2 regions of the Jeotgalibaca porci genome follow, and region 2 is predicted to be linked to the other one. Evidence: predicted binding sites of a transcription regulator. Region 2 holds the regulator's gene; the other holds the start of a gene.

Region 1 (15,710 bases), 1.0 Mb from region 2:
AGCTGTTGTCGATGTGCTGGTCGCGAAAACCATTCGTGCTGCGAAAGAAAAAGGAATCAAGCAATTGTTGTTGGCAGGAGGCGTTGCTGCTAATAAAGGACTTCGCCAGGCATTGACAGATGCAGTTGCCAGTGAACTCCCTGATGTTGAATTAATTATTCCACCACTTTATTTATGCGGTGATAATGCAGCAATGATTGGTGCTGCTGCCTATACGCAATATAAAGCACAAGACTTCGCAAGTCTGAGTCTGAATGCAAGACCGGGCCTCATGCTCGAAAAATAAAAAACATCTAGTCTGTGAGATACGGACTAGATGTTTTTTTGTCATCAGTAATTGGAACGTTTTAATCGGAAATAAAGAGAGATATGTTCCAATCTACACTGATTGGAACGTTTGAACGAAAATAAAGTGACCAAATGTTCCAATAACTATTTATTGGAACGTTTTACTCAACTTACAACTCCAAAATGTTCCAATCGACAACACGACACAAAAAAACCGAGGCACAGGCCTCGGTTTATGTAGAAAAGTTATTCTAACCCTTCCAGTTCTAAATTCTTAGCTTCCCATTCGTGCATACAGACGTCTTGTTGGTCTTGCAGAGTAAGGAGGTCGTCATTATATTCTTGAACTTTTTCGTGATCTCCGAAAACTTCGGGTAAAGTCAGTTGGGTTTCAATCTCTTCGATTTTACTTTCAATTTCCTCCAACTTTTCTTCTAGAGAAGTGATTTCACGAGATAGTTTACGTTCTAATTTCGCTTTTTCTTTGCTCGCATGGTAAGTCGACTTTACAGGAGGAGCGACTTCATCAGTCAGTTGTTCCTCTTGTTCTTCAGCAAGGAGCGCAAGCAACTCCGCTTCTTCTTGTTTCTTTTCGATATAGTAATCGTAATCCCCGATGTAGAGTTTACTTCCATCGGCCGATAGTTCTAAGATGCTGGTTGCAATACGGTTAATGAAATAACGGTCATGCGATACGAACACTAACGTTCCATCATAATCAATCAAAGCATTTTCCAAGACTTCTTTACTGTCGATATCCAAGTGGTTCGTTGGTTCATCCAACATTAATAAGTTATTCCGTTCCAGTGCTAACTTACAAAGGGCAAGTCGCGCTTTCTCGCCACCGCTGAGTGAACTGATGGTTTTTTCAACGTCATTTCCGGTAAAGAGAAAACTACCCAAAATGCTGCGAACATCTTTTTCATTCATAGTAGGGTGCAAGTCCCAAATTTCCGCCAAAACTGTTTTATTTTTAGACAACTTCGATAGTTCTTGGTCATAGTAACCCAGGTCAACGTTCGTTCCGAATTTTACGCCACCCTCAATAAAAGGAATTTGATCAATAATGGATTTCAATAAAGTTGATTTTCCGATTCCGTTTGGGCCGACAATACCAATTGCCTGTTGTTTGCGCAAATCTAGATTGATGGGTTTTGCCAAAACTTCGCCATTGTAACCAACAGCAGCATTCTCAACGCCCATCACCACATTGCCGCTCTCACGCTTAATGTCAAAAGCAAAGCGTACGGAACGTTCATCGCCCATAGGTTTATCCATACGGTCCATTTTTTCCAATCGTTTCCGTCGGCTTTGGGCCATTTTAGTAGTAGATGCACGCACGATGTTTCGTGCAACATAATCCTCCAGTTTGGCAATTTCTTCTTGTTGTTTCTCATATTGCTTCATTTCTTGTTCTAAACGAGCCGCTTTTTCTTGTAAAAACCAAGAATAGTTCCCTTTATAATGGTGGATTTTATTGCGACTGATTTCATAAACGTTTGTTGCAATTTTATCCAAGAAATACCGGTCATGGGAAACGACTAAAAGCGTTCCGCGGTAACCAAGCAAGTAATTCTCCAACCAAGCCAATGTATCAATGTCCAAATGGTTCGTCGGCTCATCCAAAATCAACAGGTCATTCTTTTCCAATAGAATTTTTGCCATCGCCAAACGCGTTTTTTGACCGCCGGAGAGCTGGGAAATAGGACGATCCAAGTCTTCTTCGTAAAACTTAAATCCATGTAAAACCGAACGGATTTCAGATTCATACCCGTATGCATCTTGCTTGTGGATTTCTTGTTGCAATGTGTCGTATAATTTTAAAGCTGCTTCCATGGCATCGGGGTCATTAATGACAGCTTCGTCCGCCAAACGCGTAGCAGCCTGTTCTGCTTGTTTCATTAATAAAATGACAGGTGCAAAGACCGTCAGCATTTCGTCCCAGATTGTTTTAGTGGAATCGACAGCACTGTGTTGGTCAAGATAACCAATGGTCACTTCTTTTTTCTTCGCAACAGTCCCTGCATCTGTCGGTTCAATACCGGCCAATATTTTTAGTAATGTTGATTTCCCTGCACCATTTCGTCCCACGAGTGCAATGCGCTCATTGTCCTGGATCGTAATTTGAATATTCTCAAATAAAACGGTCGGACCGAAATAACGGGCTAGATTTTGTCCTTGTAAGAGTATCATTCAGTCGTTCCTCAACTTTCTATTATATGCATAATCATTTTATCATAGTTTTTTCGTTCTGGGCGCATCCAAAAGAAAGGATGATGAAAACGGTCTAACCTTTGTGAAACGTGCACCATTTTTTTTATAAAAGCGATAACAACAAAGTTCAAGTTGAGATACCCTTCACAAAAAAGTACAAATTAAAACAAAATACTAGATTTTTCACGAGTGCATGCTATAATTGCACTATGTATTGATGAGCACAAAACGTTTATAATAGATAATTTTACATACATAAATTTGAAGAAAGCGAGAGAAACTATGCCAGCTAATAATGAAATTCCAAAAGCTACTGCCCGTCGTCTTCCTATCTATCACCGTTACTTACGCTATTTGCACGATGCCGGAAAAACGAGAATCTCCTCAACAGAATTGAGCGAGGCCGTAAAGGTTGATAGTGCAACTATCCGTAGAGATTTTTCATACTTTGGTGCTCTTGGGAAAAGAGGCTATGGTTATGATGTCGAATACTTATTGGAATTCTTCAGTAAAACATTGAACCAAGATCGTTTGACCAACGTTGCATTAATCGGAGTTGGTAACTTGGGACATGCGTTACTAAACTATAACTTCCATTTAAGTAATAATGTACGGATCAGCGCTGCCTTTGATGTAAATGAAGATATCGTTGGGACAATTGTCAGTGGGGTTCCGGTCTATCCAATGGGGGAAATGATTGAACAACTGCGTATTCAACAAATTGACGTTGTCATTTTGACTGTTCCGCAAGAAGTAGCACAAAAAGCTGCTAATAATCTAGTGGAAGCAGGAATTCGGGGAATTATGAACTTTACACCAATTCGTCTATCTGTTCCAGAAAATGTCCGCGTTCAAAACGTTGACCTGACGAACGAACTTCAGACCTTGATTTATTTCTTAGATAACAACATCAGTTAAGCATAAAATAAAAAATCCCGCGTCCTTCAAATTGAAGAGTGCGGGATTTTTTTATTTATTCACTTTATCTTTTATCTTGAAATACATTACTAACATTTGAATCGCTGTAACAATGTTATTCGTTGCGAAAAAGATACTAATCCACGTTAGGAATCCCCAACCGGATACATTAATGCTATCCACTGCGAAATAAATAAAAAGACCAGCAAATGCAAATTTCATAACGATTTGAAGAACGATATTTTTTAAATTCATAGAAATCCTTTCTTTTTACAACACTTATTGGAATAATTCAGGGAAATAAATTGGGAGTGAAGCAAAAGCATTCATTAAACCATGAGCCAACATCGGTGTAAAAATGTTGTTTGTCTTATAGTATAAATAAGAGAACCACAATCCCAAACTACCATAAAGAAGGTAGTGACCATCGAAATGGATGAAAGCAAACAGCAAAGCACTGATTACAGCTGATCCATAAAGACCAACACGTGACATGTTCAATTGAGTAAAAATAGCTTTACGGAAAACAAATTCTTCCATTACAGGTGCAAATACAGTAATCATAAAAATGAGTAAAGGATAAGCTTTTGTCATTTCTCTTAAGTTTTCGGTATTCGCAGACTCAATCGGTACACCAAAAAGATATTGTTCGATTAGTGAGGCTACAATTTGAATGAGAATCGCAGCTATGAAGCCTAACACACCCCAAAGTAAAACTTTAGGAATTGGAGCAGATGATGCTTTAATAATTGGCGCTTCAGGCGTCCATTTTTCTTTATAGTTAATAACGATCATCGTAATAGTTCCTAGAAAGGCAAAAATAATGGCCAAGGTTAAACTCATCGCGATTTGTTTCTCTGCCGGAAATAGGAACGTAAGCGGAACAGGCAAGAGTTGAGCTGCTAGGTATACGAAAATGATACGCGTGGATGTTGTCATTTTTCTTTTCATGTATCTAAACCTTTCTTGTTTGTTATAATTGTCCTAAGTGAGAGTATATCACAAGAATGAAAAAAATTAGTGAATTTGCTTGCATTATCAAAAAAGTTTGATTATGATAGAAAAGTAAGTTAGCACTCTGGATAGATGAGTGCTAATAAAGAATAAATTAATTTGTGGAGGGATACTTGTGTTAAAACCATTAGGTAATCGCGTCATTATTGATGTTGCCAAAGAAGAGGAAAAAACTGCAGGAGGCTTTGTGTTGCCATCTTCCGCTAAAGAAAAATCGCAAACGGGTGTCGTTATCGCAACAGGTAACGGTCTTGTAACGGACAACGGAACAAAAGTTGAAATGACAGTTAAAATCGGTGACCATGTATTGTTCGAGAAATATGCAGGGACTGAAATTAAGTACGATGGTACAGATTACTTAGTAGTAAAAGAATCCGATATCGTAGCAATCGTAGAATAATTTTTACAATAATAAGTATGAGGTGAATTTAGAATGGCTAAAGATATTAAATTTTCTGAAGACGCACGTGCAGCCCTATTACGTGGGGTAGACATGTTAGCGAACACAGTTAAAGTAACATTAGGACCGAAAGGCCGTAACGTTGTTTTAGAAAGAGCATACGGTTCTCCTTTAATTACCAACGATGGCGTAACGATCGCTAAAGAAATCGAACTAGAAGACCATTTCGAAAACATGGGAGCAAAACTTGTATCTGAAGTTGCTTCTAAAACAAATGACATTGCGGGTGACGGAACAACAACAGCAACTGTATTGACACAAGCAATTGTTCGCGAAGGCTTGAAAAACGTTACTGCTGGCGCAAACCCAGTTGGCGTTCGTCGCGGGATTGAAATCGCGGCGAAAGAAGCAATTGCTGGCTTAGCTGAGATTTCTCAAATTGTAGATTCTAAAGAATCAATCGCACAAGTTGCAGCAGTATCATCTGGTTCTGAAGAAGTCGGAGCACTTATTGCAGAAGCAATGGAAAAAGTTGGTAACGACGGCGTTATCACAATCGAAGAGTCTAAAGGTATTGAAACAGAACTAGATGTTGTTGAAGGTATGCAATTTGATCGTGGTTACTTATCACAATATATGGTAACTGATAACGATAAGATGGAAGTAAACCTAGAAATGCCATACGTTCTGATTACAGATCGTAAAATCTCTAACATTCAAGATTTACTACCTTTATTGGAGCAAATTTTGAAAGAAGGCCGTCCATTATTAATTATTGCGGATGATGTCGATGGAGAAGCATTACCAACATTGGTATTGAACAAACTTCGTGGAACATTTAACGTTGCGGCAGTGAAAGCACCTGGATTTGGGGACCGTCGTAAAGAAATGTTACAAGATATCGCAGTACTAACAGGCGGAACAGTAATCGCAGAAGATTTAGGTTTAGAGCTGAAAGATGCATCTATTGAACATTTAGGTCGCGCTGGAAAAGTTGTTGTAACGAAAGACAGCACAACAATTGTAGAAGGTGCTGGCGAGAAAGAAGTAATCGAGCAACGTGTAGCGGTTATTCGTGCACAAGCTGCAGAAACAACTTCTGATTTTGATCGTGAAAAATTACAAGAGCGCTTGGCTAAATTAGCAGGTGGTGTAGGGGTAATCAAAGTTGGTGCCGCTACTGAAACAGAATTGAAAGAGCGTAAACTACGTATCGAAGATGCATTAAACGCGACACGTGCGGCAGTTGAAGAAGGTATTGTATCCGGTGGTGGTACAGCGTTAGTTAACGTACAAGCCCGTGTACAAGGACTTGACTTAAAAGGCGACGAAGCAACAGGAGCACGTATTGTTGCACGCGCATTGGAAGAACCAGTTCGTCAAATCGCAGAAAATGCTGGAATGGAAGGTTCTGTTATTGCGGCACGCATTAAGACAGAAGAAATCGGCATTGGTTACAACGCTGCAACTGATGAGTGGGTAAACATGATTGAAGCTGGAATTGTAGACCCAGCTAAAGTTGTCCGTTCAGCTCTACAAAACGCAGCAAGTGTTGCAGGACTAATCCTTTCAACTGAAGGTGTTGTTGCTGACAAGCCTGCTCCAGAACAAATGATGCCACAAGACCCAGGTATGGGCGGCATGATGTAATTCAATAATTAAAGTAGAAGCGATTGGGGAAACCCGGTCGCTTTTTTTATAGTAAAGGGTTCTATAAGTTTTTGTGCTAACAGAATCCTGTATTGTCGGTAGTTCCACGCATTTGCCTTTTGTTCCACAGAGGGTAAAATAGAGATATGAAAAAGAATATTCTTCACGCCATTTTCTTTGATAAGGAAGACCACTGGGATTCCCTTGTAAAAATGTATGGGAAGAGGATTCGCCCGGTGGCATTAGCCGAAGTAGAAAAGTTTCGATATTGTGGAGATATCAAGAAAGGGTTTCGGTTGTTTGTTTGCGAAGGGTGTCATGATGTGAAGCATGTCCCGATTCGCTGCAAGGGGAAGTTTTGCCCAACCTGTGCGGTTGGGGAGAGTCAACGTTGGAGCGAGATGGTTTCGGAAGACATGTACCACACGATCCATCGGCACATCGTATTCACGATTGATGAGGGGTTGCGCAAGTTGTTCCTCCTCCATCGCAAGGAATTACTAAAGGGATTGATGGACGAGGCCGCCAATGTCGTGCAAATGTATTTCCGGAAAAAGCGTATAACACCGGGTATCATTGCCGGATTGCATACATTCGGGTCTCAGCTGGAGTTCAATCCGCATGTCCACATGATTGTGACCATGGGCGGGTTAAGTGATGGCGGGGAATGGCAGAACTACGACTATATCCCGTATAAGTTGCTTCGTGTCCATTGGCAAAATGCGGTACTGAAGCTATTGCGACGGACGCTGACACCGGAAGAGAAGAAGGAGGCCCAGCCCCTGCTGCAGAAGGCCTACACAAAGAATGCCGAAGGCTTCTACGTGAATGCCCCGAAACGTAGCCGAACCAATGTCAAGGCGCTCTTGCAATACATTAGCCGTTACATGAAGCGGGGACCGATTGCCCTCAAGCGGATCATCTACTATGACGGGGATACCGTCCTGTTCCGCTACCATGACAAGCGCACAAATAAAGAAGCGGTAAAAATAATGGTTGGGAAAGAATTCATCCTTTCCCTTATCCGGCATATTCCCGATAAAGATTTCAAGACAATCCGCCATTATGGTCTCTATAGCAGAAGGATCAAGACGGTTGTTCAAAAAATTGTCCGTCATCTTCAAGAAAAAATGGAGAAGCTACTCATCAGTGCCCGGAAGATGACCCAACCGAAAAAATGGCGGGAACGGATAACCGAAACATTCGGGGTTGACCCCTTGAAATGTCCACATTGCGGCAACTTCTACGAATTCAAGGGGACGGTTGTGTCCAAAAATGGTCATCTGGCCATCCTATATGCGAACGATCGGGATGCACGAAGATACCTGCGAGAGGAGATTGAACGGATTGAGTCGGAAAAACACCAACATCAGCAAGAAAAAGCTCAAGCGGAAGTTTTTGAAAACCTCAGGTTCGACTGGGAAGAGCTTCGACAAAGAAGCCTTAAACGAGAACGTGACCTATATCTGTCTTCAATGTAAGGCTGTCGAGGAAATCCCTCGCGAGATAGTCGATGAATTTGATTGGTTGGACGGAGGCGATCCGTTGGATCCCCCACGCTTCAGCTGCCAAAATTGCCAAAGTGAGATGGTCCCAGAATATTATCAGAGCGATTCGGGCATCACCTATGATAATAGGCATCTGAGAAGTAATGACTACAGCTAAAGAAAAAAGGAGGCTGGGACAAAATATCTCAGCTAACCAAAAAGATGAATGAGTTCAAAAAACTCAATCATCTTTTTGGTTTTGTATTAAAAAGTCGCGTAATTCTGTTAACTAGCCTTCCTTAGATTATATTTTCTCAAGTTATTGGCCATCAAGGCCAATTCAATATCAACTTTTACCTTTTCTTTTCCACGTAAATGGAATCGAGTGAAACCCAAATTAGCCTTTATCTGGCCAAAAACAGGCTCAACATCGATTTTGCGTTGTGCAAAAACCCGAGACCCTTCGGGCGATAAAAGCTTACTCGTTTCTTGTTCTTTTAATTCCTCATAGTGCCAATTATAGTTAAATGATTTTTGGGGGGCTTCTTCCGGATTAGTCGGTTTATAGACATGGATTACCTGAACGAAACCACTCGTGTTCTTCTTGCGGCTGATATGGCTGAAATAATATTTCGTGCCATCCGGATGGACAAAATAATTTTCTTCCGTCACATATTCCCAATTTTTTCTATTTTTATCTGATGATTTATAGCTATGCTTTTGTTCTTTATCAAACGCATTATATTTGATAAGGTGTTCCACACCAATTTGGTCCAAGTAATCCAGGTTTTCCTCACTGCCATATCCAGCATCAGCTACAATGGTCTTCGGTAAAATAGTCAAGGAATCTACAAAAGGGATGAGTGTCCGCGTATCCGTAGGATTTGGAAATATCCCGACGGCCAAAGCGAATTGGTTTTCAGTACCAATTTGAATATTGTATCCTGCCTTAAGTTGTCCATTTTGCATATAGTCATCTTTCATTCGCATAAACGTAGCGTCGGTATCCGTTTTTGAGAAGCTGTTCCGATCCTCCAAAACTTCTTCATACGCCGCATATTTTTTCTTACGTGGAATAAAGTCATTGACCAATTTACGCAAGTGTTTCTTTAGCGTCCGTCGTCTTTGCTTTTTAGGGTTTTTCCCTTTAACTGGATTCGCCTCGATGTCACTAGACAGGTCCTGAATTTCTTGCTCAATGATAGTGGCAATTTCTTCCAACTCAGCGGTGGACAGTTCATCAGAATCATCAATCTGCATGGCTTGGTCAACCAATGGTTGAATTTCTTCCTTAAAGTACTGCATCGCCTTTTCTTTAAGGGAAGCTTTGTATCTCTCAATGGCCTTTTTCCAGACAAAAGAAAACTTATTGGCGTTTGCTTCAATTTTCGTGCCATCAACGAAGAGGGTTTCCATCGTGACCATATTTTCTGTCTTCAGTTTCGCTGCAAATTCCGCAAACAATTCCGGTAACAGATTTTGGCAAAACAGTGATGACCGAAACCGGTTGATTGTACGGTAGGAAATCGTTTCTTGGCTTACCAACCACATCATAGCGATGTTCTCCAACATCATCTTTTCCATTTTCCGTCCCGAGAAGATACCTTCCGAGTAGGCGAATAACAAAGCCTTGATAAGCAAACGCGGGTGATAAGCAGGCCTTCCTTCGGAAGCCTCGAATAAAGGATAGGCAGACCAATCTAACGATTCAATAAATTCATCGATAACAAAAACAAGATGGTCTTGGGGAAGCAAAGCGGATAATTCCAATGGTAAAGTGGTTTGGTTTGTGTTATATTTTTTATACATAAGAAAGCCCCTCCTGAATGTATTTGTCGTTATTTACATTATACTAGGTGGCTTTCTTTTTTTATACCAATAACAAAGCAGCCCGGAAGAAAAACTTCCGGGCTGCTTTTTAGCTAGGTTTTGTCCCAGCCTCTTTTCTTAGTATTTTTGAAACGTGTTATCGGTAACAAATTGTATAAAAAAAGGGGTCATGCTATGTTATAAGAAAATAAAACCGCTTACACGAAAGAGAGGATAAAGAGAATGCGTGCGATAAAATATTTCTTACCCTTACTGACATTCGGTCTCGGTGCTTGTAGTCCGGAAGCGAATGACCCTATAACGACATTTCCAGAAAATCCATCTGTTCATGACAGTGTTGTTGTGTCGATTGACGAAGAACTATATTTTAGTGAAGGAATTTCCCAAGTAACAGTGGATGCCAAAGAATTAGGGGTGCCGTCTGAGATGACGTTTGATCCCTTACTGAATGAACTAAGTGTCACAATCGCTGATGATTTGGAGATAGGTGATAAAACGATTACCGTCTCCGTTCAGACCGCTGATGGAATAGAAACGTATGAAGAAGTGATTCAGTTAACCGAGCCGGACGAAAAAAGTGAATCCCTAGCTTTTGGATGGGATGAGGCGCGCATCTATTTTACATTGACCGACCGTTTCTATAACGGTGATAAAACCAATGACGACCCTAACAATGAAAACTACGATACGAGCCATCTGGAAACCTATCACGGTGGCGATTTCCGCGGTTTAATCGAAAAAATGCCGTATTTAGAAGAGTTGGGGATTAATACCCTTTGGATTACACCGATTGTTGATAACATCGAATGGAACATGCGTGAGCAGCAAAATAGTAATCAGTACGGATATCACGGTTATTGGGCCAAAGACTTTACGAAGATCGATGAACACTTGGGTGATTTGGAAACATTTAAAGAACTAATTGATACCGCTCATGACCACGGAATTAAGGTGATGGTGGATGTAGTACTGAATCATTCCGGTTATGGTATGGATGAAGAAGGATCTGTTTTCGAAGGGATGTTGCGGGATGAACCGGTTCCGAACCATCAAGTTCTAGGAGAATTGGCTGGTCTACCTGACTTCAAAACAGAAGAAGCTGAGGTGCGCGACCAATTAATCGCGTGGCAAACGGCTTGGATTGCAGAAAGTCGCACTGAACGCGGCGATACTATTGATTTCTTCCGCGTAGACACAGTTAAGCACGTTGAAGATACTACCTGGAAAGCATTCAAAAATGCAATTATTAAAGAACAACCATCATTTAAGTTGATTGGAGAACACTACGGCGCCTCGATTACGAATACGGGCGGATATTTATATGACGGAGAAATGGACAGTTTGCTGGATTTTGATTTCAAAAATATTGCCGGTAGCTTCGTAAACTGGGATGTGATGGGTGCAAATGATAAACTTATTACTCGTAATGAGCAATTAACGAGTGATGCAACGTTGGGGCAGTTCTTATCCAGTCATGATGAAGATGGGTTCTTGTATCGACAGGCAGGTGGCGACAGGGGCAAACAAAAAGTCGCGGCTTCTCTTTTGATTACCGCGAAAGGTCAGCCCGTTATTTATTATGGGGAAGAGTTGGGACAAACGGGAGCAACTGCTAGTAATATGGATAAGGGCGAATACAACGAAAACCGCTATGATTTCGATTGGGATGCAGTTGCCAGTTCAGATATGCATGCACATTATCAGAAATTACTGAATATACGTAAAAATAATAGTCTTATTTTTTCAAAAGGAGACCGCCGTACAGTTGCGGGGTCAAACAAGGAAGGCTTCGTTATTTTCAGTCGTAACTATGAGGGGCAAGAAGTAATGGTGGGACTCAATATTTTAGATGAGCCGACAACAGTGACCATACCGGTTTCAGAAGCAAGCTACTCAGACCTTTATTCAGAAAATACTCATTATAATGCCTCAGAAGGAACACTAACGATAGAAATCCCCGCTAGAAGCGAAGGTGGGACGGTTATCTTAAAGGCTGATTAAATAGCGGTTTTTATCTTAAGGGTTTCTCTAATCAATCCATTAGATAAAGCATGTTTATCTTTTTCAAATGTATTTTGTGTACGAATTATGATAAGATATCTAAGATTCCAACATGCAAAATTTATGGAAATGAGGATTTCAAATGTATGATATGTTTCGAGTATTAATGATGGGAATTTTTACAATCATTATTTCGCTATTTATTACGCCTATTATAAGAAAAATAGCCTTTAAAGTAGGGGCGACTGATGCACCGGACAAACGGAGAGTTAATACAAAAGTAATGCCGACAATGGGCGGATTAGCGATATATCTCTCTTTTTTCTTTTCAATTTTCTTTTTACAACCCATTTCTTATTCCGTCTCTATACCTATTTTTATAGCTGCAACACTCGTAATTGTTACAGGTGTGGTAGACGATATTAAGGAGTTGAAACCCAAATTTAAGTTACTGGGGCTTATCATTGCAGCGCTTATTATTTATTTTGTTGCAGATGTAAGAATGAACCTCATTAGTATTCCATTAGTTGGAGATTTCGAATTAGGTCTATTATCTTTACCAATGACTATGCTTTGGATTCTTGCTATAACGAATGCTGTAAATTTGATTGATGGGTTAGATGGTCTGGCTTCTGGTGTATCAATAATTGCATTGGGAACAATGTCAATTATCAGTTTTTTCTTTTTAGGCGGAAGTAATATACCTGTGTTTATTATGATATTCACCTTAGTATGTGCGATACTCGGTTTCTTCCCTTATAACTTTCATCCTGCTAAAATATTTATGGGTGATACGGGAGCATTGTTCTTAGGATTTATGATATCTGTTCTTTCGTTATATGGGTTAAAAAATGTGACCTTTATTTCTCTTATTATTCCGATAACAGTTTTAGGTATTCCAATAACCGATACGATTTATGCGATGCTGCGTCGTTATCTAAACCATATGCCTATATCTTCTGCAGATAAACATCATATGCATCATCGCTTGATGTCTTTGGGGCTCACACACAAACAAACAGTACTTACAATCTATGCAATTGCTTTAATATTTTCTTTGATAGCATTATTGTTTCCAATGACCACAGTTGGCGGAACTGTTTTAATATTAGTGGGACTGTTGATTGGATTAGAATTATTTGTGGAACTAATAGGGTTAGTGGGAGAAGATAGACGACCACTTCTAAAGAAATTAAGACAAATCGCAAATAAAATCAATAAAAAAGATTAGTTAATGCGATAAGGAGAAATAAAGTGCAAAATAACAAAGTAAAAATTGATGGCAAAGTATCCATTATCACCCCCACTTATAATTCAGAAAAATTTGTTCTAAACACTATTCATTCTGTTTTGAATCAAACGTATACGAATTGGGAAATGCTAATTGTTGATGATTGCTCTACCGACAGAACAGTAGAGCTTGTAAACGGGCTTAATGAGCCGCGTATCAAGTTAATCTTGCAAGAGAATAATTGCGGTGCGGCTATGGCACGGAATCGGGCAATTGAGGAAGCAGATGGCGAATTTTTTGCTTTTTTAGACAGTGATGACAGCTGGAGAATCGATAAATTGGAAAAGCAGATTCATTTTATGAGGGAAAATAACTATGATTTTACCAGTACACATTACGAACATGTGAACGAAGAAGGAATCTCAACGGGCACGATTACCAAAGCAAGAGAGCGTCTAGACTATAACGGTTTGTTAAAATACTGTCCGGGAAATTCTACAGTCATTTATAACGCTAAAAACTTAGGTGTATTCTTTATTCCTGATATTAAAAGAAGAAACGATTTTGTGATGTGGTTACAAGTTATCAAGAAAGCAAAATATAATTATGGACTCTTGGAGCCTTTAACTTATTACCAAGTCAGAGAAGGCTCTTTATCAAGTAATAAGAAGACGTTGATTAAGTACCAGTGGCGCGTATACAGAGAAATTGAAAAGCTTTCTCTTGTAAAGTCACTATACTTATTACTACATAAAATTTTTTCTGTTGTTATGAAATAAAAATGATAGGCGAAGAAGCTGTGAGGTTATTACAGCTTCTTTTTTATAAGATAAATGTAAATGAGGGAAAAACCGCTACATTTACGCTATAATAATGAAAAATGAGACCTTGTTTTGGAGGAGTGGTTTGGTTGGAAGAACAATATAAAGATGATAGTTTAGTTTTACATACGGATTTGTATCAAATTAATATGATGAAAACGTATTGGGATCAAGGAATTGCGGATAAACATGCTGTTTTTGAAGGTTATTTCCGTAAGTACCCCTTTAAGAATGGCTATGCGGTTTACGCAGGCTTGGAGCGTATTGTCGATTACTTGAAAAATCTACGCTTCACGAAGACAGATATCGATTATTTACGTGAAGTATTAGACTACCCAGAGGCGTTTTTAGAGTATTTAGAAAACTTCGAATTTAAAGCAACACTACGATCCGCTGTAGAAGGTGAATTGGTATTTGCAAATGAGCCGATTATTCAAGTAGAAGGACCACTCGCACAATGTCAGCTAATTGAAACGGCTATTCTAAATATTATTAACTTTCAAACATTGATTGCGACTAAAGCAGCACGTATTAGCTATGTTTCTGAGGGAGATACGTTGATGGAGTTTGGGGCGCGTCGTGCACAAGAAATGGATGCTTCGATTTGGGGTGCGCGTGCGACTTATATTGGCGGTTTTGATGCAACGTCTAATGTACGTGCCGGTAAAATGTTTAACATGCCAATTGCAGGAACGCATGCACATTCACTCGTGCAAGTTTATCGAAATGATTATGATGCCTTTATGGCCTATGCGAAATCGCATAAAGACTGTGTATTCTTAATTGATACCTACGACACGCTTCGTTCCGGTGTGCCGGCTGCTATTCAAGTAGCAGACGAGTTGGGCGATAAGATTAACTTCTTGGGTGTTCGTATTGATAGTGGGGATATGGCTTATCAGTCTAAGAAAATTCGTCAACAATTGGATGAAGCGGGATACCCGAATGCAAAAATTTATGCATCCAGCGATTTAGATGAGATGACGATTCTCAACTTAAAAATGCAAGGAGCAAAAATTGATGTTTGGGGAGTCGGTACAAAACTAATTACGGCTTTTGACCAACCAGCATTGGGTGCTGTTTACAAGTTAGTAAGTATTGAAAATGATGAAGGCGTGATGGTGGATACACTGAAAATTTCCAGCAATGCTGAAAAAGTTTCGACACCAGGACGTAAACAAGTATGGCGCATTACGCGTAATTCTGATGGTAAATCAGAAGGGGACTACGTGGCTCTATGGGAAGAACGTCCGGATCAATTAGAGGAACTCTATATGTTCCACCCGACTTATACTTACATTAATAAAACGGTAACCGACTTTACGGCCCGTCCGATTTTGCAAGACATTTTTGTGGATGGCGAGCTCGTATATGAGTTGCCGACATTAGAAGAAATAAAAGAATATTCATTGAAACACCGCAATGCATTGTGGGATGAATATGTTCGTATTTTGAATCCTGAAGATTATCCTGTGGACTTATCACAGAAGGCTTGGGATCATAAGATGAATACGATTCAACTGCTAAAACAAACCGTTCAGAAAAAAGCTCCGAAACTATAGTAGTCTAGAGGTGAGATTTATGCGTACATTACAAAAAGAGATTATAAACGCGTTATGTGTAAAGCCAGAAATTGATCCACAAGAAGAAATTCGTCATACCATTATGTTCTTAAAAGAATATATGCTCGCACATCCATTCTTAAAGGCATATGTTTTAGGAATTAGTGGCGGACAAGACTCTACATTAGCGGGTAAGTTGGCACAAATGGCAATGACGGAGTTGCGCGCGGAAACGGGCCGAGAGGATTACCAATTTATCGCTGTTAAAATTCCCTACGGTATCCAAGGCGATGC
Region 2 (15,710 bases):
AACGTTAGATCCTGAAGTGGATGGCGTTTTACCTATTTGTGTGGGTGCAGCGACTAAAGCAGCTGAATTCATGACCGATATGGGGAAAGCGTATGAAGGTGAAATAACTCTGGGTTATTCAACTGAAACAGAAGATGCACACGGTGAAATCGTAGAGCGTCTGCCAATTACGGAATTACCAGATGCATCTGTTGTTGATGCCATGATGCAGACACTGGAAGGAACGATTATTCAAGTGCCACCTATGTACTCAGCGGTCAAAGTAAATGGCCGCCGATTATATGAATACGCACGTAAAGGTGAAACGGTCGAACGTCCGAAGCGTGAAGCTGTAATCTATTCTTTTACGCGTACAAGTGAACTTCGTTACAATGAAGGAGAACAAACAGTGTCTTGGGATTTTTCCGTAGAGTGTGGAAAAGGCACCTATATTCGTACGTTGGCAGTTGATTTAGGTAAGGCATTAGGGTATCCGGCACATATGTCACGTTTGACGCGGACAGCAAGCGGCCCTTTCAAAAAAGAAAATTGTCTAACGTTAGCAGAAGTACAAGAAAAAATGGATCAAGGCGAAATAGATTCTGTCTTTCTTCCAATCGAGTCGATTTTTTCTGAATTTCCACGCTTTGATGCGGATGCTAACGTTTGGGAGCAAATCAAGAATGGTGCAGTTTTAGAAGCTCAGACTTTTGTAGGACTTGAAGATGCACCTTTAATCGCTGTTTATTATGAAGGTTATTTGGTAGCCTTATATGAGACACATGCGCGTAAAACGGATTTTAAGAAGCCAAGAAAAATGTTTCTTTCAAACATTGGTTAATATGAAAGAGTGTTGATATATAAATGGAAATTATAAATATTCATCATCCGTATAAACAGGAACAAATTCCGAATGAACCGATTGTATTAGCGCTCGGTTTTTTTGACGGTGTTCATAAAGGACATCAACAAGTTATTCTTGAAGCAAAACGCCAAGCAGAAAAGCACAATGCCAAATTGGCAGTTATGTCTTTCAACCATCATCCAAGTATTGTTTTCCAAAAGTTGGATGCAGAAACGATGCGTTACTTATCAATTATGGATCGCAAAATCGAACTTATGGAGAATCTGGGGGTAGACTACTTCTATGTCATCGAATTTACGTATGATTTCGGAACGCTTAAACCGCAAGAATTTGTTGATCAATATATTGTCGGTCTACATGCAAAAGCAGTAGTGGCCGGTTTTGATTATACTTATGGACCGAAAACAATCGCAGACATGGCACATTTGCCGCAATATGCAAAAAATCGTTTTGCTATTGTTGAAGTGTCCCCACAGGTTTCTGAGAACAAAGAAAAAATCAGTTCAACACGTATTCGGGAAGCACTGGCTACGGGTGATCTAGCCAAAGCGAATAGTATGTTAGGCTATACCTATCAATTCGGCGGTCATGTTATGCATGGAGATGCACGTGGACGCGAATTAGGATTTCCTACTGCTAATATAAAAGTGCAAAAAAATGTGCGCCTGCCTAAAACGGGAGTATACGTAGTTAGTATTCGCGTGCAAGGCGAGTGGTATCAAGGGATGGCTTCCATCGGCTACAATATTACCTTTGAAAAAGACCGTGACAAAACAATCGAAGTGAATATATTGAATTTCAACAAGATGATTTACGGTGAGGAAGTTGAAGTACGTTGGCACCATTTCATTCGTGATGAAGTGAAGTTCAACGGTATTGAAGCTTTGATTGAACAATTAAAGCAAGACCAAGTGGATACTGAAACATACTTTAGAGAAAACCCCGCTGCTTTAGAGACAACAGAATTGGAGCGATAATTATGACTGCAGCATATTTGCATATTCCTTTTTGCGATCATATTTGTTTCTATTGTGACTTTAATAAAGTTTTTCTAGAAGGACAACCGGTTGATGAATACGTTGACATGGTTATTCAGGAAATGGCAATCATGAAAGAGCGTCATCCAAATGAAAAAGTTGAAACATTTTATATTGGCGGCGGTACGCCCACCACGCTGACTGCATCACAAATGGAAAAACTCCTCATTGGAATTCAAACGTATTTCCCCATGGAAAAAGGTTCAGAATTTACAGTAGAAGCGAATCCAGAGAGTATCAGTTTCGATAAGTTTAAGGTCTTGAAAGAATACGGTGTTAACCGTATCAGTATGGGAGTCCAATCATTTAATGACGCCATTTTAAAGAAAATTGGGCGCATTCACACTTCTGATCAAGTGTACGAGTGTGTAAAAATGGCTCAAAAAGCTGGTTTTGATAATATGAGCATCGATTTAATTTTTCGTTTGCCAACGCAAACATTGGCTGACTTCTCGGAGACCTTGGATCGTGCGTTGGAATTGGATTTGCCTCATTATTCCGTTTATTCTCTCATCCTGGAGAATAAAACGATTTTCTATAATTTAATGCGACAAGGAAAACTGCCACTTCCGTCAGAAGATGAGGAAGCAGATATGTATGCATTGGTAATGGAGCGGATGGCCAAGGCGGGTAGAGAGCATTACGAGATTTCTAACTACGCTAAACCCGGTTATCAATCACAACATAATCTCGCTTACTGGCGTAATGAAAACTATTTTGGATTTGGTGCAGGCGCACATGGCTACATTGAGGGCAAGCGCTATAGCAACAACGGTCCGATTCAGCATTATCTGGAACCTTTACGAAAGAAAGAATCACCGATTCTCTATCAAAAAGAACTCACACCTCTGAATGTCATCGAAGAAGAGTTGATGCTTGGTTTAAGAACGATGAAAGGTGTGAACCGTTCACATTTTCAACAAAAATTTAACGAACCTGTCGAGAAATATTATGCAGATGAAATTGAAAGTCTAATCAAACGCGAGTTGTTAATGGTGGAAGATGATTTCTTACGGTTAACTCAAAAAGGTAAATATCTGGGCAATGAAGTATTCCAAAAATTCCTATTTAATTAAATTCGAGCAATTACTGTTGACAAAAAATATTCATCGTGATAAGTTATTTCATGGGTTAGCACTCACGAAAGCCAAGTGCTAAAGCGAGGTGAAAAGATGTTAACGGAAAGGCAACTTTTAATCTTAAATTCAATCATTAAGCATTATATTCAATACGGGGAGCCAATGGGTTCAAAGACATTATTGCACGAAACGAATTTATCCGTTTCACCTGCAACAATTCGTAATGAAATGCTGCATATTGAAGAATTAGGATTTTTAGAAAAAATGCATTCATCTTCAGGTAGGATTCCTTCCATTCTCGGTTACCGTCATTATGTTGATCTTCTCTTACAAGATAAGAAGAAGCGTTCACAAGATGGTTTGCGTAGGAAAGTGCAAGAATCTATCCGCGCCCCTTATAAAGAGGCAGAAGAAATATTGGAAACATCGGCTGAAATGTTGTCATACATGACAAATTATACAGCTCTAAGCATTGGACCCGAAAAATTAGATAGCCGTTTATCCAATTTTCAAATTGTTCCTATTACTACGGGGCAATATATGGCAATATTGGTTACGGATAAAGGATTTATCGAGAATAAAATGTTCACAGTTTCCAAAGATGTGGATGTCGCGAAAATTCAAACGATGGTCAATATCTTTAATGAAGAGCTGGTCGGATTGAAGTTAACGGAGGTTCATAAGAAACTCCAAAATGAAATTCCAGATATTATCCGCAGATATATCGGTAAGGAATTGAATTTGCAGGCCATCTTCAATGAAGTGGTACTAAAAATGAATAATGAACGCATCTATGTAGGTGGAGAAATGAACCTGCTCAATCATTTTAATCTCGAACGTGTTCACGAAAGAGAGCAAATGAAAGCTGTTCTTGGTCTAATCCATGAATCAAAAGACCTTCTTGGTTTGCTAAAAACTGGACAGGATGATTTCAGTATTCAAATTGGAACTGAAATGAAAAATGATTTATTGTCCAATTTTAGTCTCATCACGGCGACGTATAATGTCGGACCTGATGCACAAGGTTTAATCGCATTACTCGGTCCTACAAATATGCCCTATGAGCAAATTATTAATATTATGCGTATTACACGAGAAGAGTTATCAGATAGCATGCATGATTTTTATCAAGAAGAGTAAAGGGGAATTGACATGGCTGAAGAAAATAATGCACCAAATGAAAACACAGAAGCAGTTGAGCCTACGGAAGTAGAGCAATTAGAAAAGCAATTAGATGAGTTACAAGATCGGTATTTGCGTGTTCAAGCAGAACTTGCAAATATCCAAAAGCGTAACCTTAAAGAAAGACAGGACGCAGCGAAATATCGTTCGCAAAACTTAGCAACGGAATTATTGCCAGTTATTGACAATATCGAACGTGCTTTGGAAATCGAAGTTGAAGATGAAAAAGCTGTTAACTTTAAAAAAGGAGTCGAAATGGTTTATAATTTGATGATTGAAGCTTTGAAAAATGAAAAAATTGAAGCAATCAATCCTATCAATGAAGTATTCGACCCGAATTTCCATATGTCCATCCAAGTGCAAGATGCTGAAGAAGGACAAGAACCAGATACAGTTATCAATGTCGTGCAAAAAGGTTACAAGTTAGAAGACCGTATTTTGCGCCCAGCAATGGTAATTGTCGCACAATAATAGGTTATCCAGTTAATTGAATGATTCTAAAAAAAGATAGACAGGAAGGGATTTTGATTATGAGTAAAATTATCGGTATTGACTTAGGTACAACAAACTCAGCTGTTGCTGTATTAGAGGGTGGAGAAGCGAAAATTATTCCAAACCCAGAAGGTAACCGTACAACACCTTCAGTTGTTTCCTTTAAAAATGGAGAAATTCAAGTAGGGGAAGTTGCAAAGCGTCAAGCAATCACAAACCCACATACAATTGCATCTATTAAACGTTACATGGGTCAACCAGGTTACACAGTAGAAGCAGAAGGAAAAACATACACGCCACAAGAAATTTCTGCAATGGTTCTACAATACTTGAAGGGCTATGCTGAAGCATATCTTGGAGAAACTGTAGACAAAGCAGTTATTACTGTTCCAGCTTACTTTAATGATGCACAACGTCAAGCAACAAAAGATGCTGGTCGTATCGCTGGACTAGAAGTTGAACGTATTGTTAACGAGCCGACTGCAGCAGCATTGGCATACGGTTTGGACAAGACAGATACAGACGAAAAAGTATTAGTATTTGACCTTGGTGGTGGTACGTTTGACGTATCAATCCTTGAACTAGGTGACGGCGTATTCGACGTTTTGAGTACAGCTGGTGACAACGAACTAGGTGGAGATGACTTCGACGATAAGATCATCGACTACATGGTTTCTGAATTCAAGAAAGAAAACGGAATTGACCTAGCTAACGATAAAATGGCTAAACAACGTTTGAAAGATGCAGCTGAAAAAGCTAAGAAAGATCTTTCTGGTGTTACTTCAACACAAATCAGCTTGCCATTTATCACTGCTGGAGCAGCTGGTCCGTTGCACTTGGAAATGACTTTAACACGTGCTAAATTCGATGAATTAACACATGATTTAGTTGAACGTACGAAAATTCCTGTACGTCGCGCAATCGCTGACGCTGGAATCAAACAATCTGAAATTGACCAAGTAATCTTGGTTGGTGGATCAACACGTATCCCTGCAGTTATCGAAGCAGTACGTCGTGAATCAGGTAAAGAACCTAACAAATCTGTTAACCCGGACGAAGTAGTAGCAATGGGTGCAGCAATTCAAGGTGGCGTTATCTCTGGAGACGTTAAAGATATCGTTCTTCTAGACGTTACACCACTTTCACTAGGTATCGAAACAATGGGTGGCGTGTTCACGAAATTGATCGATCGTAACACAACAATTCCAACAAGCAAATCACAAGTATTCTCTACAGCAGCTGATAACCAACCAGCAGTAGATGTACACGTATTGCAAGGTGAGCGTCCAATGGCAGCTGACAACAAAACACTTGGTCGCTTCCAATTGACTGATATTCCTGCAGCACCACGTGGTGTTCCACAAATTGAAGTTACATTTGACATTGATAAAAACGGTATTGTTAACGTAAGTGCAAAAGACTTAGGAACGCAAAAAGAACAACAAATTACGATTAAATCTTCATCTGGTCTAACTGATGAAGAAATCGAGAAAATGGTTAAAGATGCTGAAGCAAACGCAGAAGCAGATAAAGCACGTAAAGAAGAAGTAGAATTACGCAACGAAGTTGACCAACTAATCTTCCAAACTGACAAAACATTGAAAGATTTAGAAGGAAAAGTAGATGCAGATGAAGTTAAGAAAGCTGAAGAAGCACGTGACGAGCTGAAAGCTGCTATTGAAGCAGACGATTTAGAAGCAATGAAGACTAAACGTGACGCACTTAACGAAATCGTTCAAAACTTAACTGTTAAACTTTACGAACAAGCAGCTGCACAACAACAAGGACAAGATGCTGAGGCAGGTTCTGATGACGGCGTTGTTGACGCAGATTTCGAAGAAGTAGACTAAGCAAATCAACTGTGAATAATGGAAAACACGTACAGGGCGCTAGATGAACTGTACGTGTTTTCCTGAACGGTTGCCAAACTCTTGAGCAACTATTGCATGCGGATGGATAAAAACAATCCTTTTCAGCATCATGAGCGGAAAAGATCCGTGTCATAGTGATCAAATGGAGGAAATCAAATGGCGAAAAGAGATTATTATGAAGTACTGGGTGTTTCTAAAAGTGCTTCGGAGGACGAAATAAAAAAAGCTTATCGTAAGCTTTCTAAAAAGTTTCATCCGGATATTAATAAAGCGGATGATGCAGATCAAAAGTTCAAGGAAGTAACTGAAGCTTACGAAGTATTAAGCGATTCCCAAAAACGAGCAGCATATGATCAATATGGTCATGCAAGCACGGATCCAAACTTTGGAGCCGGTGGTGGCTTCGGTGGCGGTGGTTTTGGTGGATTTACCGGCGGATTCGATGACATCTTTGATACTTTCTTTGGTGGAGGCGGAAGATCGCGTAATGCAAATGCGCCGCGTCAAGGTGCCGATTTACAATACCGTGTTCATTTAAAGTTTGAGGAAGCTATTTTTGGTAAGAAAGAAACGATTCGTTATTCACGTGAAGAAGAATGTGTGACGTGTCATGGTTCAGGAGCCAAACCGGGGACAGAACCGAGAACGTGTTCAAAATGTCACGGTGCGGGTGCGGTTCAAGTTGAACGTAACACACCATTCGGTCGCGTTATGACACAAGCAGCCTGTGATGTGTGTAATGGAACGGGTAAAGAAATTATTAGCAAATGTAATGACTGTCATGGTTCTGGCCATGTTGAAAGTACACATTCTGTTAATGTTACCATTCCAGCTGGAGTAGAAGACGGCCAACAACTTCGTTTGGCAGGTCAAGGTGAAGTAGGTAGAAATGGTGGTCCTTATGGTGACTTATATGTCGTCTTCGCAGTTGAAGAAAGTGATATATTTGACCGAGATGGCGCTGAAATTTTCTATGTTCTACCTATTCCTTTCGTCCATGCAGCGTTGGGTACAGAGGTAGAAGTGCCTACTGTACACGGCAATGTTAAACTGAAAATTCCTGCAGGAACACAAACAGGTACAACTTTCCGTCTAAAAGGAAAAGGTGCACCGCGTCTAAGAGGAACAACAAACGGTGATCAACACGTCAAAGTGACGATTGTGACACCTAAGAACCTGACAGACGAGCAAAAAGATGCTTTACGTACATTTGCAGAAGTTTCCGGAGATCATCTATCAGAAGATTCAAGTGGATTCTTTGATAAAATGCGTGATGCATTCAAAAAAGGTTAATAATTACCGACAAAAAAACGAGGGTGAGAGTGTATCTCCTCCTCGTTTTTTATACAATCATTCAATTTGAAAGGGGTTACATTTAAGTGGAATAAGTCTATAATAGAATTAACAACACAAAAGGAGTGGTAGTACATGGCAACTGTAGGAAGATACGAAAGGTCAGATTTAAAGAAACACAACAACTTATTGTCCCGTTTTCGTACAACTGTGGAAACAGCGTTTTATGGTAATAATATGGTTGAAGTTACCAATCTCGCAGAAGCTTACCTACTCGCAAAAGATTCCGCCAGCACCATTGTCACTGATCTTCCGGTTAAACACACGAAAGAGTTGGGATTACCGGATGATGCCAAGATTTTGATTGAAAATGGAGGTAAAGTTGTCGGTCGTACTGCCCGTGCCAGAGTCATTCGTGGTGATGATAAAGAAGTTGATGAAAAAGTTGAAGGTATCGTTCGTGACGCGATTTACAACAACCGAGATAGTCTTTATTACAAGACAAGCGGTTATGTCGGTTTGGATGAAGATTTTATGATTAAAGCGCATATTGCGTTCCCGGAAGGCCAGGAAAACAATCTTTATTCATGGTTATTAAATTTTCAACCGGCTACAGATACTTATAATGATATGTACAAAAAATCTCAAAAGTACAACGAAGGAGATATTTTTATCTATACAGATCCAGATTGGCGTCATCCGGACTATCCACTTGGATTAGCCTATTTTGAACCTGAAAAAAATGTTGCCTGTATTCTTGGAATGCAGTATTTTGGCGAGTTCAAAAAAGGTACCTTGACGCTTGCGTGGGGGACAGCGCATCGTAATAAATATGTTGCTTGCCATGGTGGCCAAAAAGCGTTCTATTTAGAGGGTGGCAATTCATACGTAGCTTCTTTCTTTGGATTATCGGGATCAGGAAAATCGACACTGACACACGACAAACATGGCAATAAATACAACGTAAAAGTTCTGCATGATGATGCTTTTATTATTAATCTGGCAGATGGCTCATCCATTGCTTTGGAGCCTTCTTATTTTGATAAAACGCAGGATTATCCGGCCGATCACCCCGAGCAAGATTACTTTGTGACAGTTCAAAACGTTGGTGTCACTTTAGACACTGAAGGCAAGAAAGTACTTGTCACAGAAGATATTCGAAATGGGAACGGAAGAACGGTTAAATCGCGTTATTCAACTCCTAACCGCGTTGATAAATTCTCTGAACCAATTAATGCCGTTTACTGGATTATGAAAGACGATGCTTTACCGCCGCTCGTTAAAATCGATGATCCGGTGCTCGGTTCCGCCTTTGGTGCTACTCTGGCAACGAAGCGTTCAACAGCTGAGAACATAAAAAAAGGGGAATCAACGGACAAGCTTGTTATTGAACCTTATGCGAATCCATTCCGTGTCTATCCTTTAAGTGAAGACTTCAAGGATTTCAAAGAATTATTGGAACGGGAAGATATGAATTGCTATATCATTAATACCGGCTCCTTTATGGGTAAAAAGATACCGAAAGAAATATCGATTTCAGTCATTGAAAGTATGGTCGAGAAGGCTGATACCTTTAAGCCATTGGGAGATGCACCGGGAATGAGCTATTTAGATGTGCCAGGGTTCAATCCAGAAATTACAGAATCCTATTTACAGTTGGTGAAAGAAAGAATGCAAATGCGTCTTGATTTTATGGAAAAATATAACCAAGAAAACCCAGACCAACTTCCGGAAGAAGCACTGGGAGCAATTAAAAACGTTATTGCATCTTTATAAAAAGAAGAATGCAAAAAGGCTGTGATATGCTCCCTCTAAAGTAGACGCTTGAAAAAGTAAAACTACTTTAGGGGGGAGTTTCCCAGCCTTTTTTTAGTATAGAAGTTTGTGAACATTTGCCAAGAATCACTTAATAATTAACACGGCTCCTACCCTAATTAAGTTAGGGTTCGATATATTATTGGCGACGACTAAGTTATGGACAGTGGTGTTAAAACGATTGGCTATCGCGTACAAGCTATCTCCCGGTTTAACTGTGTATTGAGTCACCGGCTTCACAGTTACTCCAGGAATCGTTAGGATTTGTCCAACTCGAATCAGGTTAATGTTCGAAATTTTGTTTGCAGTTGCTAAACTGGAAACAGAAACATTATATGCTTTGGCGATTTTGTAAAGCGTATCGCCAGCCTTGACGGTGTAGGAGCTGTTTGAAGGAATCGGTTTTGCTCCCGGGATTTGTAGAATTTGACCAATGCTTATCAGATTTGGATTTTTAATATTATTGAGTGCAATGAGTTGTGCGAGATTCACATTGTGACGCAGCGCAATTTGGGAGAGAGTATCTCCTGCTTTAACGGTATAAGTTGCTCCTCCTGTAGAAGGGAGGGGTGTTAGGTTAAGTAATTGAGAAAGAGTCACAAAACGATAACCCATATTTTTCAAACGCGGAATGAGCGTGTTGAGAGCGGTTGGTGTTCCGGAAGCACCGTCACCAGTATGCATCAAAACAATCGCTCCCGGTTTGAGTGCGTTCAAAACACGATTGCTGATAGTAGTAGCGGAATTTCCGGTCCAGTCTAACGTGTCGACAGTCCAATGCACCGTATATGTGTAGCCGGCATTTCCTACTGTCGAAAGAACAGACAGATTCGTTGCACCATAAGGAGCTCGAAAGAGAGGTTTCGTTGTTTTTCCGGTTGTATTTTTAACAATTGTTTCCGTTTGAGCTAGCTGATTCGCCATTTGCGAAGGAGTTAATGTCGTGAAGTCAGCGTGATTAAAGGAATGATTACCAATGTCATGACCATTTTGGACGGCAGTCTTGACAATTGCGGGATGTGAACGTGTTCCGCTTCCGGTCAGAAAGAACGTTGCTTTTACTTGGTGATTTGAGAGTATCGTTAGAATTTTTGAAAAGTTAGTACCATCGGAACCGTCATCAAAGGTCAAAGCGATGACTTTCTCTGAGGTGTTCCCCTGCATGATAAACTGCGAAGTGGCTGCCTGAGCAGGCATAGTGAAAAAAAGAAGGAGAGTAGAGATAGTAAAAAGAATAGGGAAGAGTCGATGCAATAGAAAGTGTTTTGAGCCGTACATCTTAATCCCTCTTTTCTTGTTTGTGTTCCAAATGGGATTGTTTACTTCTACCCTTATTATAGCAGTAAAAAGATAAATAATAAACACAATCGAGTTATGTGACTATAAAAAGATTGATGAATTTTAAATAACTCTTTAACTTATAAAATGTAATTTGAAAACACCGTACAGTTTGGTAAAATGGTTATTATGTAAAAAAGTAACTAAATTGAGGGTTGAATAATGCCAAATTATAATAGTAGAAAAGAAAGAAAAAGAGCAGAAGAAGAAATTCTCAATAAAATTCAAACGCTCGAAACAGATAATCAACAGGAGATAAGTAAAAGTGTTCCTGTCGAAAAAGAAGATAAAATGATCCAAGGAACGTTTTGGATGACATTTGGAAGTATCTTTTCCAGGTTACTAGGTGCGTTATATATTATCCCTTGGAATGCTATGATGGGTGCAAGCGCTGAAATGGGGAATGCACTTTTTGCGGTGGGATATACCCCATATCAATTATTCCTATCAATCGGAATAGCCGGGTTTCCGTCCGCTATGTCCAAACAAATTGCGCAATACAACGCTAAAGGTGAATATTATCAAGGACAAGAGCTATTTAAGAAAAGTTCTTTATTCATGGTTGCTACAGGTATATTAAGTGCTGGTTTGATGTATGTGCTTGCTCCGGCAATCGGAGCCAATAGCCCGGGTATTTCTGTAGAAGCCAATACCCTGGTCATCCGATCATTGGCACCAGCTTTGTTGATTGTACCGATCATGAGTCTTATTCGTGGTTACTTCCAAGGTTACCAAAATATGGTGCCGTCAGCGATTACACAGGTAGTTGAGCAAGTTATCCGTGTTGTTTATATTCTTTTAGCAACCTTTGTAGTCATGAATATTTTCCAGGGACAATTTCCGACCGCAGTTGCACATTCGACTTTCGCAGCTTTTGTTGGTGCTGTGGCATCCTTAATCATGTTGATGTGGTATTACCAAAAGCATATGCGTAAGTATGGCGCGGTTATTGAAAGAAGTTCTACTGGACAAAAGCTTAATACAACGCAAGCGATTAAAGAAATGATTAAAGAATCCATTCCGTTTATTATTATTGGTTCTGGTATCACTTTTTCTAAATTGATTGATCAGTTCACCTTTAAACCGATTATGCAAAGAACAACAGAATTCGATGCCAAAACAATCAGTACTTTGTACGGTTTGTTCAGCTTTAACGCTGATAAGTTGATAATGATTATTATCTCATTAGCTGTGGGAATGGCAGCAACGTCTATCCCGCTATTAGTAGAAAACTATATCAAAGGCAATGTAAAACAACTTGGAAATCAAATTAGACAAATATTTGAACTCTTTGCCTTTGCAATGTTCCCGGCAGCTTTTGGGATGATGATTGTTGCAGCACCCATTTATAATGTATTTTATCCGATAACGGAGTTGAGTCCTGTTGGTGTCCGTCTGTTGGCAATTTCTTCAGTGATGAGTGTCATCCTTGGTGCCTTCACGATTGTTTCTTCTATCTTACAATCATTCGGAAAACACCTTGAAGCAATTCTTTACTTAATTATTGGACTCGTTGCAAAGCTTGTTCTGCAATATCCGTTTATCATGTTATTCGGAACAGCGGGTGCTTTATATGCGACTGGCCTGGGCTTCACGATTACAATGATTCTGTCACTTATAAAAATTTACCGATTGGTGCCGTTTAATGTTAAAGAAACAGGTAGAATGACGGGGCTAATTGCTTTGTCAACAGGGTACATGGTGGCGGCGGCTTATTTTGTCAGTCGCTTGCTCGGTCTTTTCATGGCACCTGACCGCAAAATTACTGCGCTCCTATTTGTTTTGATTATTGCTGGAGTTGGCGCTGGTGTGTATGTCTACTTACTATTAAAGCTTAGAGTGGCTGATAAGATTTTAGGTTCACGTGTTGAATCCTTAAGAGAAAAATTAAGAATCAGCTAGCGAGGTGAATGATTCATGCGATTAGATAAGTTTCTTGCTCATACGGGTTATGGAACCCGTAAAGAAGTGAAAGTATTATTAAAGAAAAAATGTATTCTAGTAAATGGAGCCATCATTACAAAAGGTGACACTATACTGAAATTAGATACAGATACTGTGACGGTAAATGATGAGGTCGTGCATTATCAAAAATTTGTTTATCTAATGCTGAATAAACCAGGCGGATATTTGAGTGCAACAGAAGACAATCATCAACAAACAGTCATCGATTTGTTAGACGCCGATTCGCAACGCTTTAGTCCCTTTCCTGTGGGAAGGCTGGATAAAGATACGGAAGGTTTACTCTTACTGACCAATGATGGAGATTTGGCGCATTTTCTGTTATCTCCAAAAAAACAGGTGCATAAAACGTATTATGCAAAAGTCGTGGGTGTGATGGATGAGGCTGACGTGAAAGCATTTAACGAAGGAGTTATCCTGGAAGATGGGTATGAATGTCTTCCGGCTAACTTGGAAATTTTGAGTACAGCGGAAGATAGCTCTGACGTGCATATTACGATTTCAGAGGGTAAGTTCCATCAAGTCAAACGAATGGTTTTGGCTTGCGGAAAAGAAGTCTCGTTCTTGAAACGTTTAACGATGGGTAGCTTAAAATTAGACGAAAATCTAAAACTAGGAGAATACCGTCCGTTAACAGATCAAGAACTGAATGGATTAAAGGAATTTTTACCCCAAAACAGCTAAAAGTGTTAAACTATAAGTATCAGTTAAAAAAAGGATGTGTCTGGATGGAAATTAATTGGACTAAAGAAGTGGAAGCGCGTAAAGAAGCACTTCTAGAAGATTTATTTACAATACTAAAAGTTGACAGTGTACGTGATGATGCGAAAGCAACACCAGAAATGCCTGTTGGACCAGGACCGAAAGAAGCTTTGGAAGCTTTCTTGCAAATAGGAGAGCGTGACGGCTTTATCACGAAGAACGTTGGTAACTTGGCAGGTCACATTGAATACGGTGCTGGCGAGGAGTTAATGGGCGTTTTTGGTCACGTTGACGTGGTACCCACTGGAACAGGTTGGGATACGGATCCTTTTGAGCCGGTCATCAAAGACAATCGTGTCTACGCCCGAGGTTCAAGTGATGATAAAGGACCATCAATGGCAGCTTACTATGCCATTAAAATCATTCGTGATTTAGGGTTACCTGTATCGAAGCGTGTCCGTATGATTATTGGTACTGATGAAGAGAGTGGTTGGCAATGTATGGATCACTATCTGCAACACGAAGAGTTACCAGACTTCGGTTTCTCTCCAGACGCAGATTTCCCAATCATCAACGGTGAAAAAGGAAATCAATCTCTATACGTGCGTTTCAGAAATGATTTAGCGGGTGGGAAAAACCAACTCATCAGTTTTGATGCTGGCCTACGTGAGAATATGGTCCCGCAAGATGCGACAGTTGTTTTCACAAGTTTGGAAGCTGATAAAATTCAAACGGCTTTGGAGGCTTTCTTAGCTACCCATCCTGTGAAAGCAACACTATCAACTGAAGGCGATGTTGTTACAATCGAAATGGTTGGTAAATCCGCACACGGAATGAATCCGGCAGCAGGAATCAATGCCGGGACTTACTTGGCAGTATTCTTGAACCAATTTAACTTTGGTGGCGATGCAGCGAAGTTCTTCAGCTTGATTACAGACTTCATTCATTTAGAGTTTACCGCTGATAAATTAGGCTTGGCATACACGGATAAAGTGATGGGTGAATTAACAATGAACGCAGGTGTCTTCACATTTACTGTTGAAGAGGGCGGTCAAATTGCCTTGAACTTCCGTTACCCGACAGGCGTGTCTGCAGAAGGGTTAGAAATTAACCTGGAATCAGCATTGAGCCAATACGGTATTACCATCGCAAAAGGCGGTTTAGGCAAAGAACCACATTATGTACCAGCTGATGATCCATTGGTTCAAACATTATTGGCAGTATACGAAAAACACACCGGTTTAAAAGGCTCTGAACGTTCAATCGGTGGCGGAACGTATGGCCGCTTATTAAAACGTGGCGTTGCTTATGGCGCTTTATTCCCAGACAGTATCGACACGATGCATCAAGCAAACGAATTCTTGGCATTGGATGATTTATTCCGTGCAACAGCAATCTATGCAGATGCTATCTACGAGCTAATTAAATAATTTTCAACGATCGGAGTAAGGGCTCCGGTCGTTTTTTTGTTTAGTTCACACATGTATGTTACAAACGCGTTACAAATGTTACAATCTAAATTTGAACAGTTTTTGAATAATGTAATTTTAAAATTTTAATAGTGCAATTAAATCATATCTTTAAGTTTGTATGAGACTTAATATGTGAATAAATGTCCAAATTATGACGCTACTATCATGATATTGAGAAATAAGAGTCAGAGTGTCTGCGATGATATTTCGATAATGATGCAATCAAACTGTCATACTCCTATTACAGAATTACCGACATGACAATGTTATACTTCTTAATGTTAGATTTTGAAAAAGGAGAGGAAACATTGAATAAGAAGTATATTGCATTACTATCTTCAATGGTCTTGCTATCACCGCTTGTAGGCGGTATGCAAGTTCAAGCAGATACACTTGATGAACTTAACCGTGAAAAACAACAATTAGAGCAAAAGTCAGAAGACGTTCAAAATAAAATCAATGATAAAGAATCTTCTTTACAAAAACTGGAAGATGAAAAATCAAACTTGGAGAGCCATGTTGCGGAGCTTCAAGAAAGTATAGATGAACTATTATTACAATTAGACAAACAAGAAGAAGAACTGCAAAAAATTGAGCAAAAAATTAATGATTTGCAAGAACGC

The links. Region 2 encodes HrcA, which represses chaperone genes, less so after heat shock. Its sites were predicted from a motif close to TTAGCACTCNNNNNNNNNGAGTGCTAA; they were not measured.
Region 1: groES (co-chaperone GroES) is a predicted target of HrcA. The motif match lies at 4,491-4,517, and genes of this name have one in related genera.

The regions. Positions count from the first base shown of each region.
Region 1 is NZ_CP049889.1:974,337-990,046, reverse strand. It holds gene tsaD (tRNA (adenosine(37)-N6)-threonylcarbamoyltransferase complex transferase subunit TsaD) at 1-286, shown strand, start outside; gene G7058_RS05010 (ABC-F family ATP-binding cassette domain-containing protein) at 535-2,481, opposite strand; gene G7058_RS05005 (redox-sensing transcriptional repressor Rex) at 2,785-3,420, shown strand; gene G7058_RS05000 (YdiK family protein) at 3,472-3,675, opposite strand; gene G7058_RS04995 (CPBP family intramembrane glutamic endopeptidase) at 3,700-4,371, opposite strand; gene groES (co-chaperone GroES) at 4,550-4,834, shown strand; gene groL (chaperonin GroEL) at 4,868-6,484, shown strand; gene G7058_RS04980 (IS91 family transposase) at 6,631-7,965, shown strand; gene G7058_RS04975 (IS1182 family transposase) at 8,257-9,780, opposite strand; gene G7058_RS04970 (alpha-amylase family glycosyl hydrolase) at 10,024-11,802, shown strand; gene G7058_RS04965 (glycosyltransferase family 4 protein) at 11,954-13,033, shown strand; gene G7058_RS04960 (glycosyltransferase family 2 protein) at 13,057-13,812, shown strand; gene G7058_RS04955 (nicotinate phosphoribosyltransferase) at 13,914-15,416, shown strand; gene nadE (ammonia-dependent NAD(+) synthetase) at 15,436-15,710, shown strand, end outside.
Region 2 is NZ_CP049889.1:2,235,055-2,250,764, forward strand. It holds gene truB (tRNA pseudouridine(55) synthase TruB) at 1-820, shown strand, start outside; gene ribF (riboflavin biosynthesis protein RibF) at 844-1,821, shown strand; gene hemW (radical SAM family heme chaperone HemW) at 1,824-2,957, shown strand; gene hrcA (heat-inducible transcriptional repressor HrcA) at 3,054-4,100, shown strand; gene grpE (nucleotide exchange factor GrpE) at 4,113-4,613, shown strand; gene dnaK (molecular chaperone DnaK) at 4,673-6,484, shown strand; gene dnaJ (molecular chaperone DnaJ) at 6,662-7,798, shown strand; gene G7058_RS11260 (phosphoenolpyruvate carboxykinase (ATP)) at 7,934-9,574, shown strand; gene G7058_RS11265 (LysM peptidoglycan-binding domain-containing protein) at 9,701-10,744, opposite strand; gene G7058_RS11270 (putative polysaccharide biosynthesis protein) at 11,114-12,853, shown strand; gene G7058_RS11275 (16S rRNA pseudouridine(516) synthase) at 12,869-13,597, shown strand; gene pepV (dipeptidase PepV) at 13,642-15,045, shown strand; gene G7058_RS11285 (murein hydrolase activator EnvC family protein) at 15,396-15,710, shown strand, end outside.